One region of the Nonomuraea sp. NPDC052265 genome, then DNA from elsewhere that is predicted to be linked to it. Evidence: riboswitches for the same ligand, from Rfam matches in the RefSeq annotation. Region 1 holds a riboswitch; each other region holds the start of a gene.
What was found. Region 1 has a riboswitch for cyclic di-AMP ahead of ACIHAD_RS22940 (CHAP domain-containing protein). Riboswitches for the same ligand answer to the same signal wherever they lie in the genome.

Region 1 (5,490 bases):
ACCAGCACCTCGTAGCCCAGGGACTCCAGCCGGGCCCGCGCGGCGTTCACGGCGGGCGTGGTGACGCCGAACATCGTGGCCGCGACCAGCGGTTTGTCCTGGCCGGACGGCTCGGCGCCGGCGTCGTACGAGGCGGCCATCGCGCTGATCGCGGCGGCGGCGTTGGCCAGGATGCGGCGGGAGATGGAGTTGACGCCCGCGACGTCGACGACGCTGTACATGAGCGTCACGTCGGTCTCCCCGACATAGGCGGACACGTCGCCGCTGACCATGGTCGACACCAGCAGTTTGGGCAGGCCGACGGGCAGCGCCCGCATGACCGCGGCGGCGATGGACGAGCCGCCGCTGCCGCCGAGCGCGAGCACGCCGCTCAGGCCGCCGCGGGCGTGCAGGTCCTTGGCGAGGGCCGTGGCTCCGGCCGCCATCGCCGCGAGCGCGGCGCCGCGGTCGCCCGCGCTCCTGAGCCGGTCGAGGTCGGTGCCCGCGGCCCGCGCGACGGCCTCGGCCGGGACGTCGGCGGCCAGCGCGGCGGCGCCCATCACCCCGGTGTCCATGAGGACGACGTCCTGCCCGGCCCGGATGATCAGGTCGCGGACGAGGGCGTACTCCTCCCCCTTGGTGTCGAGGGTGCCCAGCAGCAGAACCGCCATGTCAGACCTCCTACGATCGGCCCCTCGACCTTACCCCGGTGATCTCCGCGCGGGTGTCACCTGCCGGGGGCGGCGCCAGGTGGTACCAGCCGTCGCGGGACATGGCGGCCGGGGTGTGCCCACAGGCCAGGGCGAGGGCCATGACCTCGCGGACCGCGCCGCGCCATCGGGCGGCCGGGGCCGGGGTCCGCGCGGCGGACGGTCAGGGATCCGGCACCACAGCGAGCCGCCGGAACGTGCCGCGTAGGGCCGTCCGCCGGTGCCTTCGGCGGGTTCGACCGGTCACCGGCCATTCGACGGTCAGGTGGTCGGTCTCGTCGCCGCCGTGGACCGGGGCCGTGGGTCACCGGACGCCGAGGACGTCCACGCCGTGCTCGGACAGCGGGCGGGAGCCGAGGACGCGACGCTCGTCCTCCCTGATGGGGACGTCGTTGATGCTGGCCTCCCGCCTGCGCATCAGGCCGGACCCGTCGAACTCCCACTGCTCGTTGCCGTAGCTGCGCCACCACTGGCCGGCGGCGTCGCGGGACTCGTACTGGAAGCGGACGGCGATGCGGTCGCCGGTGAACGCCCAGAGCTCCTTGCGCAGGGCGTAGTCCAGCTCGCGGGCCCACTTGCGGCGCAGGAACGCGGCGATCTCGGCGCGGCCGGTGACGAACTCGCCGCGGTTGCGCCACACGGAGTCCTCGGTGTACGCGAGCGCGACGCGGTCGGGGTCGCGGGTGTTCCAGGCGTCCTCGGCGGCCTGGACCTTGATCCGGGCGGTCTCCTCGGTGAACGGCGGAACAGGCGGGCGTGTCATGCGATGTCCTCTCATACCGAGAGAACGGGCGTTCTCCCGAAGGTGTGCGCTAGCCTAGAGAACGAGCGTTCTCCGCCGCAAGCACCTGGAGGGGTGTCATGGATCACGAGCAGCGGCTGCTGGACGCCGCGGGCGACCTGTTCTACCGCCGCGGCGTGCAGGCGGTCGGCATGGACGAGATCCGGGCCGCGTCCGGGGTCTCGCTGAAGCGGCTCTACCAGTGCTTCCCGTCGAAGGAGGCGCTGGTCGTGGCCTATCTGCGGCGGCGCGACGAGCGCTGGACGTCCTCGCTCACCACGTACGTGGCCGACGCCGGCGACCGCATCCCGGCGGTCTTCGAGTGGCTGGAACGCTGGTTCGCCGAGGACGACTTCCGCGGCTGCGGATTCGCCAACGCCTTCGCCGAACTGGGCGCCGGTTCGGCCGCCGTCCGTACGGCGGTGCGCGAGCACAAGGAGCGCCTGCGCGCCTACCTGCGCTCGCTCGCCGAGAAGGCGGGCGCCGGGGATCCCGGCCTGCTCGCCGAGCAGTTGCTCACCCTGATCGACGGCGCCACCGTGACCGCGATGATCTCCGAGGACACGGGCGCGGCCCGCTCGGCCGCCCACGCCGCCGCCACCCTGGTCGACCGGCACACACACGAAAGAGCGCACCCCCCGCAGGGAGTGCGCTCTTCGCGAGAGGGAGATCAGGCGGCGTACGACGGGTAGCCGTAGCCGACGACCTGGGAGGTCGGGCGGACGCGCTCCTCGACCTTGCCGTTGCCGGTGTTGCCCTCGATCGTGGAGATCGTGCCGTCGCCGTTGTCCTTGACGACGAACCCGACGTGCTGGATGCCGCTCAGGCTCTTGCTGCCGCTCCAGGAGAAGAACACCACGGCTCCGGGCTTGGCCTCGGCGCCCCAGCGGCCGTTGGCGGCGAACCACTTGGCGTGGGAGACGGTGTAGGCGTCCCAGCCGACCTGCGGGCGGGCGCCGGTCTGCTCACCGACCCAGGAGACGAACATCGAGCACCAGGGGGCGTTCAGGTACATGGCCCGGTTGCCGCCGTCACGCGCGGCGGTCTCGGCGGCGCGCTGCGAGTCGGCGTACCACTTCTGGAACTTGGTGCCGCCGCCGTTGGCGTCCTCGGAGGTGCCGACCTGGGCGCGGGCGGCGGCCAGGACCTGGGCGGCGGTGACGTTCACCTTGCCCTTGGCGCTCTCGCCGGCGGCGTTCTTGTAGCCGACGGTGGCGACCTGCGGCTGGGCGACGTCCGACCGAGCGACGTTCGGCTGGGCGACGGCCACACCGGCGACCTTGGCGGTCTGGGCGGCGGTGTGGGCGGTGGCGTGGGTGGCGTCGGCGTTCACTGCCGCGTGCGTGCCGAGCACGCCGACGACGGCGGTCGCGCCGATGGCGATCTTGGCGAGGTCGAGCTTGCAGGCACGGTGAAGACGGTGCTTGGCCATGAGGGATTACTCCTTGTGCTTCCGTGCCGCTTGCCGGGTTAGCTGACGGGTTCGGGCGGGAAGCTGCCCTACGGCACCGTGGTGCCGATTCACCCCAATGGACGCATGGGTCCCCGGTTCCGCGCACAGGCGGATTCAGCGGTCTATGGTCAGGCAAAGGGCTGACGCATCGTCTTCCCGGGCCCAGGAAAGGGCCTGAAGGTATATGTGCGACGCCCGGACGCGGTGTATCCGCATCGACTCTGTACAACACGGGTCCCGCCAGGGTAATTCCCTGGCAATGACATCCCTACCTGGGACGACTCCCCGTTCGGCTGTGTACAACCAAGCTACCCGGTGAGTAATTCCCAGGCAAATGGAAGCCATTGTTTCGACGGTGCGTAGGAGAAACGCTACGCACCGCGAAGAAACGTTTCAGGCCACGTGCGCCTTTATCGCCACGCTCGTGAGGGCCAGCAACAATTCCAGATCGGGCTCGGCGTCGACCTGCACGGCGACCCAGGCGCGGTCGCGGCAGGCGTGGACCTGGTCGCACGCCCGCAGATGGGGCTCCAGGCGGCCGATGGCGGGGGCGGTGAGCCGTACGTGGATCTCGTCCCGGCCCGCCAGGCGCAGGATCTCGGTTCCGTGTACGGCGAAGGCGATCTGTCGCCCGGTGCCGCTGACGTTCAGCGACGGCCAGGACCGTAACTCCGCGACCGCGCGGACCACGTACGGCCCGCGTCGCGTGGGCGTCCGCCGCCAGGCGGAGATTCCTGCCACGCTCCAATGCTGGGCCACGACTCAGCCCGCCGTCAGCCCCCGTTCCTGAACCGTTATCCCCTCGTGAACGGGCGCGCCCCGGGTCTGACCGGCACGATTACGGACGCCTGACCGATACGTATTGACGCTCCACCAGGCAGCGGTTACCGTCGATTCATAACTTAAAGGAAACTTTCCTAATAGTTTCTCCAGAAGTCTCCCATCCCACTCCCCACACACCCCCCAAACGGATGTCGGAGCGACATGAAACACACCATCCTGAGCAAGGTCCTGGCAGGAGTGGCGGCACTGGCCCTGCCCCTGACCGCGGCCGTGGCCGCCCCACCGATCGCCTCCGCCGGCACGGTGGCCTTCGCGGCGGCCTGGGCCCCGTGGACCGCCTACACGGCGGGCACGGTCGTCACCTACAACGGCGTTGACTACGTCTGCGTCCAGGCGCACACCTCCCAGCCCGGCTGGGAGCCGCCGAACGTGGCGGCGCTGTGGAAGGTCTCCGGCGGCGGCGGCGACACCACCGCGCCGTCGGTGCCGGGCAACCTGCGCTCGACCGGCGTCACGAACACGAGCGTGGCCCTGGCCTGGGACGCCTCCACCGACAACGTGGCCGTCACCGGCTACGAGGTCTACCGCGGCGGCACCCTCGTCACCACCGTCACGGGCACCACGTACAACGACACGGGCCTGACCGCCGGCACGGCCTACAGCTACACCGTGCGCGCGCGTGACGCGGCCGGCAACCGCTCGGCCAACAGCAACCAGATCAGCGCGACCACCACGGGCGGCGGTGGCGGCGACGACAAGACCCCGCCCTCGGTGCCCGGCAACCTGCGCTCGACCGGCGTCAGCAACAACAGCGTCTCGCTGGCCTGGAACGCCTCCACCGACAACGTGGCCGTCACCGGCTACGAGGTCTACCGCGGCGGCACCCTCGTCACCACCGTCACGGGCACCTCGCACACCGACACCGGCCTCAGCGCCAACACCGCCTACAGCTACACCGTGCGCGCGCGTGACGCCGCCGGCAACCGCTCGTCCGACAGCAACCAGATCACCGCGACCACCACGGGCGGCGGCGGTGGCGGCGGCAACAAGGTGCTGGGCTACTTCGTCCAGTGGGGCGTCTACCAGCGCGGCTACCACGTCAAGAACATCGACACCAGCGGCTCGGCGGCCAAGCTGACCCACATCAACTACGCGTTCGGCAACGTGCAGAACGGGCAGTGCACGATCGGCGACAGCTACGCCGACTACGACCGCTTCTACCAGGCGGGCGAGAGCGTGGACGGCGTCGCCGACACCTGGGACAACGGCGCGCTGCGCGGCAGCTTCAACCAGTTGCGCAAGCTCAAGAAGAAGTACCCCAACCTGAAGGTGCTCTTCTCCTTCGGCGGCTGGACCTGGTCCGGCGGCTTCGGCCAGGCGGCGCAGAACCCGACGGCCTTCGCCGACTCCTGCTACAAGCTGGTGGAGGACCCCCGCTGGGCCGACGTCTTCGACGGCATCGACATCGACTGGGAGTACCCGAACGCCTGCGGCCTGACCTGTGACACCAGCGGCGCGGCGGCGTTCAAGAACGTCATGTCGGCGCTGCGCTCGCGCTTCGGCGCGAACAACCTGGTCACCGCGGCCATCACCGCCGACGGCAACGACGGCGGCAAGATCGACGCGGCCGACTACGGCGGCGCCGCCCAGTACGTCGACTGGTACAACGTCATGACGTACGACTTCTTCGGCGGCTGGGACGCGCAGGGCCCGACCGCCCCGCACTCGCCGCTCACCACCTGGGACAAGATCCCGATCCCCGGCTTCTACACCGACAACGCCAT
Region 2 (5,490 bases), on a different contig from region 1:
ACGACCTGCCGGGCTGACCTGCCTCTTCCGCCACGGGTGCGGACGTTCCGTGACCGAACCCCGGGTCGCGCAGCACTGCCGCGCACAGCTCGTACGTGGTCACGACGAGCAGCCCGCCGCGCGTTCTGAAGATCGGCCCGGCCGCCCGCAGCTCGCGATATCGGACGTACGGATCGCGCACAAATTGCGGATCCGAGGGATCAAAACCCAGCAGGTCGGTGGCGCTCATCGGCGGCGGGACCGGGCCGCCGAATTGATCGTTTGGACCGTTCATAGCGGGTCATGGCGTGCCGACATATGCGGAGTACGTCACATATAAGTGATCATGTCAATAGCACTGGTCAAGGGCGCCGATTGTCATGCTTGACGACCTTTCCACGATGCGTTTACCTTCACCGAGACGAGCGGCTTTGCTTCGACTGAAAGGTCCAAGTTCTGCTGTTGGGGGGAGGGCTCCCGGTGGATGTGCTCACTGAAGGCGTTGAGCTGAGCCACGCGGATTTGGCGTTACTGGCTGAGCTGGCCAGAGGAGTGACCGTCGACCGGGTCGGCAGACGGCTGGATATCAGCGGACGGACCGTGCGCCGGAGACTGCGAGGCATCTGCGACCGCATAGGCGTGGCCACGGCGATCGAGGCCGTGGCCTGGGCGGCGCGCCGCCAGCTCATCTAGCGGCGCGCGGTCCGAAGTGGTTCGCCGATCAGTCCGCGATGCGCACGCCGCCGGCGAACGGCCGCCTGTCGATCGAGGCGATCCGCACGACGTCGCCCGTCTGCGGGGCGTGGACCATCATGCCGCCGCCGATGTAGATGCCGACGTGGTGCAGGTCGCTGTAGAAGAAGACCAGGTCGCCGGGGCGGAGCTCGTCGCGGTCGACGTGCGTGCCGGCCGTCCACTGGTCGCCGGTGTAGTGGGGGAGCGAGATGCCCACGCGCTGGTAGGCGGCCATCACCAGGCCGGAGCAGTCGTAGGAGCGCGGCCCTTCCGCGCCCCACACGTACGGCTTGAGCTGCTGGGTGAGGGCCCACTTGGCGGCCTGGGCGGCCTTGCCGTCGCCGATGACCGGCAGGTTGACGCGTACGGCGCGGGTGCCGGGCCGGCCGGCCTCGCCGACGGCCCGCCGGTAGAGGTTGCTCTCGACCTTGGTGACCAGCTTGGTGATCTTCGAGCGCCTGCCCTCCAGATCGCTGACGAGCTTCTGGACCTCGGCGATGCGGGTCTTGGCGCCGGCCCTGGCCCGCTCGGCGGCCTCCATGGCCTTGGCGAGCTGGTTGACCTCCTCGCCCTGCTGCTGTTCGAGCGCGTACGTGGTCGCGGCCCGGTCGAGGAAGGTCTCGGGGTCGTCGGACTGGGCGAAGACCAGGGCCTTGTCCAGGCCGCCGGTGATGTAGGCGTTCTGGGCCAGCAACGTGGCCCTGGCGCGCTTGGCGGCCAGGTCGGACTCGCTGGTGGCCAGGATCTTCTGGGCGGCGTCGTTGGCCTTCTGCGCGGCCTTCAGCCGTTCGCGCTGCCCGTTGTACTCCTCGGTCAGCGTCTCGATCTCTTCGTGCATCTTCTCGACCTGGTCGGCCAGGTCGGAGAGCGACGGTTTCGGGTCGGCGGCGGCGGAACCGACGGGGACGGCGAACAGGATCGCGGCGACGGCGGCGCCGATGACGCCGAGGCGCCGTGAGCGCCCGGCCTGTTCCCGGGGGCGGGCGTGCCTGCCTCCCGACTTCCCTCCGCGGTCGAGCGTCCGCTTCACCAACCAAGCTCCTCTCATCGACGCCGGCCGGGTTAGCTGACGGGTTCGGGCCGGAGCAGCCCTACCGAGATGATCGGATTCACCCCGAGTGGTGGCGCGAGGTGCTCGCCACCGGTGGTTCCCCGGCTTCCCTCGCGGGAATTGGGCGTGTCTTTCCGCGCGCATTACGCGGAGAACATCGTCGCTGGACACTAATGCACTCCGGGTTCACGCTCAACCGGAACTGCCGAGTCTGTAGAGGTTTCACAACTGAAGGGTCACAAGGTGATCTCGTGGGTAGCCGTACGGAAGCGGGCTTCTGCACCTTTTGTCCAGCATTTGGGGGGCTGAGGGCTGGAGGAAGGCTCCAAGTCAGTGCGTGTTCATCTGACCACGGCATGTGATGAGATGCCCGAGACGTGGGATTTAGGGCTGAGCCGTAATGAGATCTGTACCCTGGAGAGCCATGGAGCAGGTGGCCGAAGTGGCAGTCCCCGAGACCGCGGTCGTGGTCAGGCGTGCCCGCACGCCCGACGTGCGCGCGATCAGGCGTCTCGTGGACACCTACGCGGGCGCGGGGCCGCGGCTCCTGGAGAAGGCCACGGTCACGCTGTACGAGGACGTCCAGGAGTTCTGGGTGGCCGAGCGGAGCGGGGAGGTCGTCGGCTGCGGCGCGCTCCACGTGCTCTGGGAGGACCTCGCCGAGGTCCGTACGGTGGCGGTCGATCCCGCGTGCCGGGGAACGGGGGTCGGGCATCGGATCGTCTCGGCACTCGTCCGGCAGGCGAAGGATCTGGGGCTGCGGCGTGTATTCTGTCTGACTTTTGAGGTCGACTTCTTCGCGAGGCACGGTTTCCGCCCCATCCAGGGCACACCGGTCTCACCCGAGGTCTACGCCGAGTTGCTGGCCTCGTACGACGAGGGTGTGGCGGAGTTCCTTGATCTGGAGCACGTCAAACCGAACACCCTTGGCAACACCCGCATGCTGCTGCATCTGACATCGGGTGACGCGGACCTTGACCACTTGGAAAGGTGATTGTTGATACCTATGTCGATACGTTGGGCAGCACAGGCATGTGTCCTGACACGTGCCACATGCGCACTCGAAGCGAGGTGACACGGTGAGCACCGGACAGCCGCCGTATCCACAGGACGAATCCGGCGAGAACCCCGAGTACGGGCAGCACCAGGGCCGTCGCCCCGGTGAACCCGACCCGGACGTGACTGTGGTCGGCTACCGGGCGGACGACGCCTACGGCCAGCCCCCATATGGCCAGCAGCAGCAACAGGGCTATGGCCAGCAACCCCAATATGGTCAGCAACCGCAGCAGTACGGTCAGCAGCAGGGCTCCGGCCAGCAGCCCCAGTACGGCCAGCAGCAGGGATATGGCCAGCAGCAGGGCTACGGCCAGCAGCAGGGCTACGGCCAGCAGCCGCAGTCCTCGGGCCAGCAGTACACCCAGCCCGGCTACGGCCAGGAGGCCCAGTACGGCCAGCAGGCCGCCACGGGCCAGCAGGGCTACGGCCAGCAGCCGCAGTCCTCCGGCCAGCAGTCCTCCGCCCAGCAGGGCTACGGACAGCAGGGCTACGGCCAGGAAGCGCAGTACGGTCAGCAGGGCTACGGCCAGCAGCCCGCCTCGGGCCAGCAGGGTTACGGCCAGCAGCCGCAGTCCTCGGGCCAGCAGTACGCCCAGCCCGGTTACGGTCAGGAGGCCCAGCCCGGCTACGGCCAGGAGGCCCAGTACGGTCAGCAGGCCGCCTCGGGGCAGCAGGGCTACGGCCAGCAGCCCCAGTACGGCCAGCAGCCCCAGTCGCTGCCCGACTACAGCCAGCAGTCGCAACCCGACTACGGTCAGCAGTCGCAACCCGGCTACGGCCAGCAGCAGGGCTACGGCCAGGAGGCCCAGTACGGTCAGCAGGCCGCCTCGGGCCAGCAGGGTTACGGCCAGCAGCCGCAGTCATCGGGCCAGCAGTACGCCCAGCCCGGTTACGGCCAGGAGGCCCAGCCCGGCTACGGCCAGGAGGCCCAGCCCGGCTACGGCCAGGAAGCCCAGTACGGTCAGCAGGCCGCAGCGGGGCAGCAGGGCTACGGCCAGCAGCCCCAGTACGGTCAGCAGCCGGGCTACGGCCAGCAGCAGTACGGCGACCAGCAGGGTTACGGCCAGCAGCAGTACGGCGACCAGCAGCAGTACGGCCAGGCATACGGCCAGCAGCAGCAGTCGCAGCCCTACGGCCAGCCCGGCTACGGCCAGCCCTACGGTCAGCCCGTCGGCGTGCAGCCCCCGGGCGCTCCGGCCCCCCTGGCGGAGTGGTGGCAGCGTCTGGTCGCGAGGATCATCGACGGCGTCATCCTCGGGATCGTGAACTTCGTGATCGGCCTGATCCTGGGCCTGTTCGCGATCGGTTACGACTCGGCGACCGGCTCGACCTCCGGCTTCCTGTCGGGCTTCGTCATCGCCATCCTGTCGACGATCGTCACGACCGCCATCTGGGTGGTCTACGAGTTCTTCATGACCAAGGCCAACGGCCAGACGGTCGGCAAGCTGGTCATGGGGATCAAGGTCGTCCCGGTGGGCCAGGCCATGCCTCCGGGCGGGCTCGCGACCGACATGGCGATCAAGCGCGCCGGCGTCACCTGGGGTGGCTACATCCTCAGCATCATCCCGATCCTGGGTGCGCTGCTCGGCTGGGTGTGCGTCGCGGTCAACGGCGCCTCGCAGCTGTGGGACAAGCCGCTGCAGCAGACGTTCGCGGACAAGTTCGCGGGCACGGTGGTCGTGAAGATCAAGTAATCCCGCGTCAGCGTAAAACAGGGGCCGGCTTCCCGCCGGCCTCTGTTTTGTGTGTGCGGGGCGTACCAAAATGGGGGTACGACCGCCGACCGCGTGAGGTGGGATATGGCCGGGACACCGTCGCGGGCGGGCACCGTGCCCGCGGAATGGTGGGAACGCCTCGCCGCCCGCTTCATTGAGGCGCTGGTCTTCGGGGTCTTCTATTACATTCTGTTCATCGCGCTGTGGGGCATCTTCCGAACTGTCGGGATGTTGGAGGCGTTCGGCGGGCGGCTCCCGGGGCTCTTCGCGTGGTTCCTGGCCGGCCTGTGTTATACGGCCTATGACTGGCGGGCCCATTGCCTGCGCCGGCGGACCTTCGGTCAGGCGATCATGAGGATTCGCCTGGCGCCGGACGACCTGCCGCGCCGGGCCCTGCTGAAACGGGCTCTGGTCTATCCCGGGCCTGTCATGCTGATGGGCATTCCGGTGGTCAATCTGCTGGCCGGAATGCTGCTGTTCGGCGTCGGTCTGCTCATCCTGATCGACAAGCCGTTGGAGCGCGGGCCGCATGACAGGCTGGCCGGAACGCGGGTGGTAAAAGATCTTCGTTGAGGCATCCGCACCTGGGAAGATGCCTTTTCGCAAAATTTTCCCTTGATCCGGTAAGGAGCCTGGAGAGACTGGCATTAGGCTATGGGGCGTCCGGGTTGCCGGATGTCGGTGCCCCTGCTCCCTGAGGGCGACTGTGTGTGGCTATGGTCGGTTCCGGGTGAGTTGTCACCTAGGCGTCATGAGCGTCCGGCGTGCTCCCGCAGGTCGCGCCGGGATGCGCATTAAGCGCCCCCGAAACCCTGCTAGCCCTGGAGGCGAGGACGAATGGAAGCCGTAACAGACGTATTGTCAGCGCTCATCCCCCCGGTCGTGGTCGGCGGTGCCTTCATCTTTGGCGCGGTGAAGTTGCTGCGATCCGAGGCCGCCGGACGTCGGTCAAAC
Region 3 (5,490 bases), on a different contig from region 1:
TAATTTGGTGGAATCTGTTGGAAGGGGTGGGCGTGCTCGCACAGCAGCGTCAGCAGACGATCCTGGAACGCGTACGCAGCAGCGGCGGCGTCCGGGTGGCCGACCTCGTGCGCGAGCTCGGCGTCTCCGACATGACGATACGCCGCGACCTTGAGGTGCTGGCCGAACGCGGGCTGCTGGAGAAGGTCCACGGCGGCGCGACGGCCCTCGGCCCCGGCTCGACCGAGGAGCCTGGCTTCACCGCCAAGTCCGCCCGCCAGCAGCAGGAGAAGGAGGCCATCGCGCGGCACGCGGCCACCTTCGTACGGCCGGGAACCGCCGTGGCGCTCTCCGCCGGCACCACCACGTGGGCGCTGGCCCACCATCTGGTCGCCGTCCCCGAGCTGACCGTGATCACCAACTCGATCCCCGTCGCCGAGGTCTTCCACCGCAACCCGCGCGCCGACCGCACGGTCGTGCTGACCGGCGGCGTGCGCACGCCCTCCGACGCGCTCGTCGGCCCCGTGGCGGTGGCGGCGATCCGCCGGCTGCACGTGGACACGCTCTTCCTCGGGGTGCACGGCATGAGCCTGCGCGCCGGGTTCACCACGCCGAACCTGCTGGAGTCCGAGACCGACAGGGAGCTGGTGGCCGCGGCGCACCGGCTGGTGGTCCCCGCCGACCACACCAAGTGGAACACGGTCGGCATCAGCACGATCGCCGAGCTGACGGAGGCCGACGTGGTCATCAGCGACGCGGGGTTGCCCGAGGAAGCACGCACCGAGCTGGCCGAACGGGCCGGAGAACTGATCATCGCGGAGGGCACGCCTTGAAGCGCACCATCACCCACCTGGCAGACGGCCGAGAGCTGATCTACTTCGACCGGCGCGACGACGCCGACCGGAGCGCGATCGACCGGCGTCCGCTCGACCCTCGGCCGGTGGCCTCCGAGCTGCGCTACGACCCGCTGACCGAGGAGTGGATCGCGATCGCCGGTCATCGGCAGACGCGTACGTTCCTGCCGCCGGCCGACGAGTGCCCGTTGTGCCCGTCGTCCGACACGCGGGCGTCGGAGATCCCGGCTCACGACTATGACGTGGTGGTGTTCGAGAACCGCTTCCCCTCTTTCTCCGGAAATTTTGGGACTTACGGTGACGTCGGCGGATTGAGTGATGTACGTCCGGGGGTCGGGCGGTGTGAGGTGGTGTGCTTCACCTCCGACCACTCCTCCTCCTTCTCCAAGCTCTCCAACGCCCAGGTCAGGCTGGTCATGGAGGCGTGGGCCGACCGCACGGCCGAGCTGTCCGGCATGGAGGGCGTCGAGCAGGTGTTCTGCTTCGAGAACAGGGGCGAGGAGATCGGCATCACGCTCCCGCACCCGCACGGGCAGATCTACGCCTACCCCTACGTGACCCCGCGCACGAAGCTCCAGCTCGGAGCCGCCTCCCGGCACCCGGGCGGCAACCTGTTCGCCGACGTGCTGGCCGCCGAGCGGGCCGCCGGCACGCGGGTGGTGGCCTCCAACAAGCTGTGGACGGCGTTCGTGCCGGCCGCCGCGCGCTGGCCGTTCGAGGTGCACGTGTATCCGCACCGGCAGGTGCCCGACCTGGCGGCGCTGTCGGAGGAGGAGCGGGCCGCGTTCGCGCCGCTGTACACCTCGGTGCTGCGGGCGCTGGACGCGCTGTTCGGGGTGGCGATGCCGTACATCTCGGCCTGGCACCAGGCGCCGGTGCGGTACGGCCGCGAGCTGGCCTACCTGCACCTGGAGCTGTTCAGCATCAGGCGGGCGCCCGGGAAGCTGAAGTACCTGGCGGGCTCGGAGTCGGCCATGGGCGCCTTCGTCAACGACGTGCTGCCGGAGGAGGCGGCACGCATGCTGCGATCACGAATCGATCACTAATTGATTTCTCCTTAAAGTCGCATGACTCGTGATCTACCACTAATATCCCGTTACACATCGGCCATAACGGTCGCTGTACGCCTAATCCCGGGCGTGTTGCCCGGGAGCCGGGGACCCATCGCATCCGGGGTGAATCCGCGCAAGTGGTAGGGACTGCTCCCGTGCCCGAACCCGTCAGCTAACCCGGCCGGCAGAGGGAGAGGAACAACCACGTGGCGGCTTCGTCCCCCGCGAGTCTTGCCATCGGTCTCATCGCCGCCACCGCCCTGCTCGTCCATCCGGCCGCCGCCTCGGCCGCGCCCAAGCCGTCCGAGGCCGAGCTGCGGGCCCAGCTCAAGCAGCTCAACGGCAAGGTGGACAAGCTCATCGAGACGTACAACCTCAAGCGGGTCGAGCTGGCCAAGGCCCAGCAGGCCGCCACCGCGGCACAGCAGCGGCTCACCACCGCCGAGCAGGCGGTGGCCACGGCCGAGCAGCGGGTCGCCGAGATCGCCCGGATGCGCTACCAGAGCGGCGACGCCTCCCTGCCGGGCTTCATGCTGACCCCGGACGGCAACGGCGCGGCCATGCTCGAACAGCTCACCGCCGAGCAGCAGGCGGTCGTCGACAGCGTGGCCAGGGCCCGCGACGACCAGAAGAAGGCCGCCGCGGCCGCCGCCGCGCTCGCGGCCGAGCTCAAGGCGGGCACGGCGGAGGTGGCCGAGCAGCGCGACGACGCCCAGGACGTCATCGACGACATCAAGAAGAAGCTCCAGGACCTCGTGCCGTTCGGTCCGGGCAAGAAGTCCGACGGGAGCTGGGCGCCCGAACTGCCGTCCGGCTCGGACAACATCACGCCGCGCACCCGGCTGATGCGCGCGCAGGTGCAGAAGAACTTCTCGCTGCCGTACGAGGTGGGCTGCTTCCGGTCCGGCTCCAGCGGCGAGCACCCGCTCGGCCGGGCCTGCGACTTCATGATGAGTACGGGGGGCACCATGCCGGGCGCCGCCAACAACGCCCTCGGCGACCGCCTGGCCGCCTGGGCGCTGAAGAACAAGGCCAAGCTCGGCGTCAAGTACGTGATCTGGAAGCAGCGCATCAACCAGGGCTCGGGCTGGCGCGCGATGTCCGACCGCGGCAGCGTCACCGAGAACCACTACGACCACGTGCACATCTCGATGAACTAGAAGCCGGTTCCGGGGTCCGCCGGACGGGACCTCGCGTCAGAGGTGAGCACGTCGCATCTGACGCGAGGAGGTGTTCAGGACGGAACCGGCTTCCTGCGCCCGTATTTCTGCGTTCGGGGTCAGTTCCGGAACCTGTCCGTCGCGGCGGTCAGCAAGTCGATCATCTCCAGACCGCCGTGCCCCTCCCCCACCACGTGCAGCTCACTCCCGGGCCAGGCCTGGTGCAGCTCCCAGGCCGTCTCCAGGGGCCCGCTGACATCGAACTTCCCGTGGATGAGCACCCCGGGCACCCCCGCCAGGCGCGCGGCGGCCTCCCGAACGAGGTCCCTCCCCCCAAGGAAGCACCCGTTCCCCCAGTAATGCGTCACCAGCCGAGCGAAGGTCATCCGAAACACCGGATCCTGAAATTTCGGACTTGGCTGGAACTGCGGGTCAAGGCTCACATGCGTGTCCTCCCACGCACACCACTCGATCGCCGCCCGCTCCCGCCGCTCAGGGTCGGCCAGCGCCTTCGCGTACCCCGCCGCCAGGTTCCCGCCCCGATCCTCCTCCGGCAGGAAGTCGCGGAACCGCGCCCACTCGTGGGGGAAGATCCGCCCGACGTCCCGCGTGATCCACTCGATCTCCCAGTCCCGCCCGGCCGTGACCGCGAACAGGATCACCTCGCTCACCCGCTCCGGATGCCGCTCGGCGTAGGCCAGCGACAGCGTCGACCCCCAGGACGCCCCCACGAGCTGCCACCGCTCGATCCCGAGATGCTCCCGCAGCCGCTCCATGTCGGCGACGAGGTGCGCCGTGGTGTTGACCGACAGGTCGGTTCCCGGTTCCCCGGCGTCAGGCGTGCTCTTCCCGCAGCCACGCTGATGGAAGACGACGATCCGGTACGCCTCGGGGTCGTGATACCGCCGCCACCCCGGCGACGCGCCCCCGCCCGGCCCGCCGTGCACGATCAGCGCCGGCTTGCCGTCCGGATTTCCGCTGACCTCCCAGTAGACGAGGTTTCCGTCACCCACGTCCAGCATGCCCTGCTCATGGGGCTCGATCGAAGAATACATAAGCGCTAATATATCTGCGTGATCCAGAGTCTCGGCACCCTGATGCGGGCCTTCCAGGAGCGCACCGACGGCGCGATCGCCCAGCTGTACGCCGACCTCGGGCTCCCCGACTATCGCCCCCGCTACTCACCCGTCGTCCGCGCCCTGGTCGAGACCGGCCCCATGACCATCCGCGACCTGGCCACCGCCATCGGCGTCACCCACTCCGCCGCCAGCCAGACCGTCACCCAGATGCGCCGCGCCGGCTTCCTCGACCTCCACCCGGGTCCCGCCGACGCCCGCCAACGCATCGTCCACCTCACCGGACGTTGCCGCGACGCGCTCCCCCTCATCGAGGCCGAATGGCAGGCCACCACCCTCGCCATCGCCACCCTGGACGCCGAACTCCCCATCCCCCTGGCCGACCTCCTCACCTCCGCCCTCCAGGCCCTCGAAGACCACCCCTTCCGCACCCGCCTCCTCGCGACCGCGCCGCTGGCCGCGTACCGCGATCAACGCAGTCCCGCGGACGGGAAGGGGCCCGTCATGTGAGACCGTTCTCACGCCAGGTCGAGCACCGCCTTGCCGTGCACGCGGCGTTCAAGGAGGGCGGTAACCGCCTCGGTGGCGTCGTCCCAGCCGCCGCGCCAGGTGATCTCGGGGCTCAGCGTACCGGCCGCGACCTGCCCGGCCAGCCAGGTCAGATCGCGGTGCAGGCCCTGGCAGTAGAGCAGGTGGAACGTCACGAGCGAGCGGTCATGGCGGTCGGCTCCGCCGAACAGCGCGCCGAACGGGAAGCTCTCTCCCTCGCCGGTGGAGTGGCCGACGGCGACCAGCGTGCCGCCCTCGCAGAGCTGGTCGAACGCCTCGACCAGCGGGACGCCGCCGAGCACGTCCAGGACGCCGTCGAGCCGTCCGCCGCTCTCGGCGGGGCCGGCGACGACCTCGTCCGCGCCGAGGGCGCGCAGCCCGTCGCCGTGCCGGTCCGGGTCGCCGGTGGCGGCGATCACGTACGCGCCGCCGAGCCGGGCGAGCTGCACGGCGTACCGGCCGACGCCGCCCGTCGCGCCGGTGACCAGGACACGCCGGCCCAGGATCGGCCCGAGGCGGTCGAGCGCGCGCAGCGCGGTGGCGCCGGCGACCGGGATCGTGCTGATCGCGCCGGGGTCCGCGCCCTGCGGCACCACCCCGATCGAGTCGGCCGGGACGGCCCGCAGCTCGGCCCAGCCGCCACCCGGGCCCAGCGTGACCACGGGCGTGCCCGCGGCGGGCCCCGAACCGTCGGCCGCGGCCTGGACGACGACCCCCGCGGCGTCCCATCCGAGCACCGTGCCCTCGGGCGCCTCCTGGAGGGCATGCCTGACCTCGCCGTAGTTGAGCGACGTGGCGGTGACGCGGACCAGCGCCTGGC
Region 4 (5,490 bases), on a different contig from region 1:
GCGCCTCAACGTCGTCGACCTGGCGGCGCAGGTCCTCGGGACGATGCCCGCTGTCTCGGTGCCGCCGCCGCTGCGCGGCATCGCCAAGTTCGACCCGCGCAAGCGCGCCAAGCTGGGCAGCGCGCCGATCGCCGCGCAACTGGAGAACGACAAGAAGTTCCGCGAACTGGTCGCCGAGTCCGTCGCCGCCGGATGGCCCGAGCTGGTCGCCGCCCTGGCCGAGGGCAGTGTGCCGCCCGCCGCCGACCCCGTGCTGGTGGCTGCCGCAGCCTATCTCACCAGGCCGCCCGGCTGGGCGGAGATGATCGAAACCGCCCGCGCCGACCTGGAGCAGTCCGCCGTGGCGGCCGAGGGGTCCGAGCGGGAGGAGGCGGTGACGCGGCTGCGCGAGCAGCTCGCCGCGCAGAAGACCGCCGCCAAGGAGGAGGCCGACCGGCTGCGCGAGCAGATCAAGGCGGCCCGCGCCGAGAACTCCGACCTGCGGCGCAAGCTCCACGACGCCCGCGAGCGGGCCAAGGCCGCCACCCGCAGGTCCGAGGAGATGGAACAGGCCGCCGACGACGCCCGGCACGCCGCCTCCACCGCCGGCAACGCGGGCGAGGCCGAGCTGCGCCGCCTGCGCGAGCGGCTGGCCGACGTGGAGAGGCAGCTCGAAGCGTCCCGCCGGGCCGCCCGCGAGGGCCGCAGCATCGAGGACGCCCGCATCCGGGTGCTGCTCGACGCGCTCCAGGACGCCTCGGCCGGGCTGCGCAGGGAGCTGGCGCTGCCCACCACGATCAGCAAGCCCGCCGACTCGGTCGCGGCCAGCACCGGCGAGCGTCCGGGGGTGCGCGGGGTGCCCGCGCGGGCCCTGGCCGACGACGACCCGCAGCTCCTCGACCAGCTCCTGGCGTTGCCGCAGGTCCACCTGATCATCGACGGCTACAACGTCACCAAGACCGGCTACGGCACGTTCACCCTCGCCGACCAGCGCAACCGGCTGATGACCAACCTCGGCGGGCTGGTCGCGCAGACCCGCGTCGAGGTCACGGTGGTCTTCGACGGCGCCGAGCTCAACGCGCCCGTGCAGGTGGTGGCGCCGCGCGGGGTGCGGGTGCTGTTCAGCGCGCCGGGGGAGATCGCCGACGACCTCATCCGCCAGCTCGTCCGCGCCGAGCCGCCCGGCCGGGCCATCGCCGTCGTCTCCTCCGACCGCGAGGTGGCCGAGTCCGTACGCCGGATGGGTGCCAGACCGGTTCCGTCGGCTTTGCTGCTGCGCCGGTTGGGCCGTGCATAAGTTACGAATTAGCACTTTTGGCAAGACCCCGCCCGCCACTTCTGTACTATTTCGCCCCAGGTGTAATCCCTGGGAGGCGACGCTGTGAGGTTTGGCCGGGTGACGGTGGCCGCGGGTCTCGCGATCGGACTGATGACGGTCCCGATGGGTGCGGCGCTCGCTGATCCCAAGCCCACTCTCAAGCAGGCCAAGGCCAAGCTGGAGAAGCTCAACGACAAGGCCGACAAGGTCGTCGACCGGTACAACACGGCGACCGAGGAGTACAAGAAGGCCAAGAGCGCCTACACCAGGCTGAACGACCGCTACAAGCAGAAGCTGCAGACGGTCGCCGACCTGCGGGCCGAGATCATCAGGGTGGCGGTGGACTCGTACAAGATGGGCGGGGACGTCGCGTCGCTGCCCGGCATGGTCGGCGCCGACGCCCCCGAGAACCTGCTGGCCGGGCTGGCCATGGCAGGGCAGCTCTCGCGCGAGCGGCTGGAGAAGCTGGCCGCCTTCGACCGCGAGAACAAGGGGCTCAAGGCCGAGCGCGACAACGCCGAGGCCGCCCTCGCGGACGCCGACAAGGAGCGGGACGCCGTCCAGAAGGAGCGCGCCGAGGTCCTGAAGCTGGTCGGCCAGCAGAAGAAGCTCCTGGACAAGCTGGGGGCGTACAACCCGGGCAACCCCAACAGCACCGGCATCAAGTACACCGGGCCCGCCTCGGGCAGCGCGGCCGCCGTCCTGCGCTTCGCCTTCGCCCAGGTCGGCAAGCCGTACATCTACGGCGGCACGGGCCCACGTGGCTACGACTGCTCAGGACTGACCCAGGCCGCCTGGCGTGCGGCCGGCGTCTCGTTGCCGCGTACGACGTGGCAGCAGTGGGCCTGGGGCGCCGGCCGCAAGGTGGACATCAAGAACCTCCAGCCGGGGGACCTGATCTTCAGCGAGGGGCTCGGGCACGTCAGCATCTACGCGGGCGGGGGCAAGATCGTGCATGCGCCGCAGACGGGCGACGTCGTCAAGGTCGTCCGCCTCGCCGACTACGGCCGCTCCCTCGTCGGCGCCATCCGCCCCTGACGCCCCTCCCCACCCTTGTGAATCCCGCCCCACTACCAACCCCAGTGGGGCGGCCCCAGCAGGATGGCCAGTGCGACGGCCGCAGTAGGACGGTCCCCACCTCCGGCCCAAGTCGAGCACCCCGAGGCACGTCCAGGCTCCCGTTCCAGCACCCGGCCCACCGTCCGCCCTCCTGGCCGTCAGGGTGGAAATGAGAGCCACAACGGGCCGTACGGGTGTCCTCAGCGCGTCCCCTGCCGTCCGGCCGCACGGGAGCCACTCCCCATAGCGGCCCACTCCCATGCCGCCCTGTCCCGGGCCGCCTGGCCTCGCCTCCACTCTCCCCGCCGCCCAGGCCCGAGCCTCAGACCGGCTGTCCACAGCCTCGCGCCTCTCCGCCATCACCCGTGTCGAGGACCCGCCGTCGCCTCCCAGCCCGCTCCGTCCGCGTCCTCGGCCACGGGGGTCGGAGCGCCTTGTACGCCGCCCCAAGCGGCCGACCTTGTTCCTCTCGCGTGGGAGCCATGTCGAGCCCGGCTGCTTTCGGGAGCGGGGGCGGCATGTCCGGAAGTCGGTCGTCCGCAGTCGCTGTCCGGTCGTGTTCGGGCGTTGTCAGGGTGGGGGGATGAAGGGGACGAAAGGGGTGAAAGGGTCCTGACAACCGGGTGTGGCGGGAAGTGTGAGAAGGGTCACATTCAGGTAACGACGCCCTCCGCTCCAGCAGGGGTTTCGCTCCTTACTTCCACCTTTATCTGATCTTTACAACCTGACTCCCCTTTTGCCAAATCTTGACCCTTCGGCGTAGTTTCTGGCGTCGCGGTCAGCAAGCCATGCGAGCCGCGACCCGACATCGGAACCCCCGATGTGGACAAGATAAAAATCCGTCGGTCGCCGCCGATATCCCCATTGAGACACATCGATCGGGTGGCGACCTGCCGAGTCCGTGCAGCCAGGAGGCACGGAGCCGGGGACCCAAAGATCCCGTCATCCCCCGGGATCAGGGGTGAATCAGCGCTTAGCGCGCTGTAGGGCGACTTCCAGGCCCGAATCCGTCAGCTAACCCGGTAGGCGTTCGTGGAAGACACAAGGAGAAATCCTGTCTACCTCTCTGCACAACCCCCGTCTGTCCCGTCTTGCCCTGAGGGGCGTCGCACTCACGATGACCGTGACGGCCGGAGGTGCGGTCCTCCATGCCGTGCCGGCCGGGGCGCAGACGGTTAGCGAATCGGCCGTCAGGCTCACCGCGGTGTCCAGCACCGCCAAGGCGGCCACTGCCAAGTCGGCCAAGTCGGCGAAGAGCGCCAGGTCGGCGAAGGCGGCGAGAGCCGCTCGGCAGACGTCGAAGGCCCGCAGGGCCGTCGTCGTCGCCAAGCACCAGATCGGCGACCCGTACCGGTACGGGGCCACGGGTCCTGGTTCGTTCGACTGCTCCGGACTCGTCCAGTACGCCTGGAAGAAGGCCGGGGTGCGACTCCCGCGCGTGGCGAGCAGCCAGTTCGCCCGCATCAGGCACAAGGTCTCCTGGCGCCATCTCAAGCCGGGCGACCTGGTGTTCTTCAACGGGCTGGGCCACGTCGGCATGTACGTCGGCCACGGCAAGATGATCCATTCGCCGAGGACCGGCGAACGGGTGCGCATCGACAAACTGGGCGGATGGCGGAAGTCGTCGTTCGTCGGCGCGGTGCGTCCCGGCGCGTGACAACAGGCCCCGCCCGGACCCTCCCCGGTCCGGGCCGGGGCCTGTCGCATGTCCGGCCTCGGGAACATGTCCGCCTCGGGAACATGTCCGGCGTCGGGAACATGTCCGGCGTCATGAACAGGTCCGGCCTTGTGAAGGCGGCGCATGCCCGGCCCTGGTGAAGGGGTCGTGAGGGCCTCCGGGCCGACTAGCATCGGGCCGTGTCCTCGCAGGTGCGTCCGTTCCTCCGCGGTCCGCGTCTGCTCCTGCCCGTCCTGCTGCTGGCGGCGGTTCTCGTGGTCGCCGACGCGCCGCCCGACACCGTCCTGCCCGCCGGGGCGCGGGGGTCGTGGGGCGACGGCGGTCAGGTGGCCCGCGGCGGACGGTCCGTGGTCGTGGGGCATCGCGCCGAGCCCGGCGTGCTCGCCGATCTCGCCCGCCGCGCCGACCTCGCCGGACGGCGGGTGTCCGAGGTGCTCGGCCGGCCGGTACGCGCGGTGGTCGTCGTACCGGACACCGACGCCGAGGCGGCCACGCTGGCGGGCACGGGCCCGCTGGACGGGCTGGCCGCGGTGGCCGACGGCGCCAGGGTGATCGTCGTGCCCGGCTCCTTCGCGCGGCTCACCCCCACCGGACGTGACGTCGTCCTCACCCATGAACTCACCCACGTCGCCGCGGGCACCGACCGGCTGCCCGTCTGGCTCTACGAGGGATTCGCCGACTACGTGGCCTACCGCGACGCCGGGCTCCCCATCAGGACGGCCGCCGCCGAGCTCGCCGCCGAAGTACGGGCCGGCAGGCTGCCGAGCGAGTTGCCCGGACCTGCGGCTTTCGCCCCTACGGCCGCCGATCCCGGACGGCTCGCGCGGGCGTACCAGGAGGCCTGGATGGCGTGTCGCTTCCTCGCAGACCGGTTCGGTGACGGGACCCTGGTACGGCTCTACCGTGATGCCCGCGTGGCCGGCGTCGATCAGGCGCTCGCCTCCGTGGGGCTCACCGCCGAGACACTGGCGGCACGGTGGCGCGAGTACGTACGAGAGCAGCTCGCGTGAAGGGGAGGCAGATGAGCGAGCGGAACGACCCGCCCCGGGAGGGGGACGAGCCCGCAGGAGCGGTCGCCAGAGGGGCCGACGAGCCCGGCACGGCGGTCGAGACCGGGCACGGTGGGGGTGTGGCCATCAGGGGCGGCGAAGGCAGGCGCCCCGGCGACGACGGCCCCCCGCCCCCCTCCGGCAACGACGAACCTCCCGGCGCCGGGTCCTCCGGCGCCGGGTCCTCCAGCACTGGACCCTCCGGCGCCGGGCCGGAAGGGACCGTCGAGCCCCCCGAACACTCGGGGCACCCCGACGACCCGGACGACCCGGACGCCCCCGACGCCCGTCCGGACGTCCGCCCCGACGCGGACGCCGACCCCGACACCGAGGACCCCCGCCACCCCCATCCCTCCACCCCCGACGACCGCCCCCACGCCAAGCACGCCGGCCCCCCGGCCGACGAC

Region 2: linked by a shared signal. The riboswitch ahead of ACIHAD_RS36245 (NlpC/P60 family protein) and the one ahead of ACIHAD_RS22940 (CHAP domain-containing protein) in region 1 are both predicted to bind cyclic di-AMP.
Region 3: linked by a shared signal. The riboswitch ahead of ACIHAD_RS40075 (coiled-coil domain-containing protein) and the one ahead of ACIHAD_RS22940 (CHAP domain-containing protein) in region 1 are both predicted to bind cyclic di-AMP.
Region 4: linked by a shared signal. The riboswitch ahead of ACIHAD_RS10320 (C40 family peptidase) and the one ahead of ACIHAD_RS22940 (CHAP domain-containing protein) in region 1 are both predicted to bind cyclic di-AMP.

The regions. Positions count from the first base shown of each region.
Region 1 covers NZ_JBIUBJ010000007.1:227,332-232,821, reverse strand. The annotation lists gene ACIHAD_RS22955 (Tm-1-like ATP-binding domain-containing protein) at 1-650, opposite strand, end outside; gene ACIHAD_RS22950 (DUF1348 family protein) at 994-1,452, opposite strand; gene ACIHAD_RS22945 (TetR/AcrR family transcriptional regulator) at 1,551-2,162, shown strand; gene ACIHAD_RS22940 (CHAP domain-containing protein) at 2,141-2,902, opposite strand; cyclic di-AMP (ydaO/yuaA leader) riboswitch at 2,916-3,053, opposite strand; gene ACIHAD_RS22935 (luciferase family protein) at 3,317-3,664, opposite strand; gene ACIHAD_RS22930 (glycosyl hydrolase family 18 protein) at 3,908-5,490, shown strand, end outside.
Region 2 covers NZ_JBIUBJ010000017.1:49,437-54,926, forward strand. The annotation lists gene ACIHAD_RS36235 (cytochrome P450) at 1-274, opposite strand, end outside; gene ACIHAD_RS36240 (LuxR C-terminal-related transcriptional regulator) at 460-672, shown strand; gene ACIHAD_RS36245 (NlpC/P60 family protein) at 701-1,744, opposite strand; cyclic di-AMP (ydaO/yuaA leader) riboswitch at 1,751-1,902, opposite strand; gene ACIHAD_RS36250 (amino-acid N-acetyltransferase) at 2,190-2,759, shown strand; gene ACIHAD_RS36255 (RDD family protein) at 2,845-4,515, shown strand; gene ACIHAD_RS36260 (RDD family protein) at 4,621-5,109, shown strand.
Region 3 covers NZ_JBIUBJ010000022.1:13,718-19,207, forward strand. The annotation lists gene ACIHAD_RS40065 (DeoR/GlpR family DNA-binding transcription regulator) at 33-812, shown strand; gene galT (galactose-1-phosphate uridylyltransferase) at 809-1,879, shown strand; cyclic di-AMP (ydaO/yuaA leader) riboswitch at 1,948-2,086, shown strand; gene ACIHAD_RS40075 (coiled-coil domain-containing protein) at 2,092-3,045, shown strand; gene pip (prolyl aminopeptidase) at 3,165-4,100, opposite strand; gene ACIHAD_RS40085 (MarR family winged helix-turn-helix transcriptional regulator) at 4,119-4,631, shown strand; gene ACIHAD_RS40090 (zinc-binding dehydrogenase) at 4,640-5,490, opposite strand, start outside.
Region 4 covers NZ_JBIUBJ010000003.1:181,243-186,732, forward strand. The annotation lists gene ACIHAD_RS10310 (NYN domain-containing protein) at 1-1,276, shown strand, start outside; gene ACIHAD_RS10315 (NlpC/P60 family protein) at 1,409-2,335, shown strand; cyclic di-AMP (ydaO/yuaA leader) riboswitch at 3,238-3,400, shown strand; gene ACIHAD_RS10320 (C40 family peptidase) at 3,561-4,013, shown strand; gene ACIHAD_RS10325 (hypothetical protein) at 4,214-5,044, shown strand; gene ACIHAD_RS10330 (M48 family metallopeptidase) at 5,056-5,490, shown strand, end outside.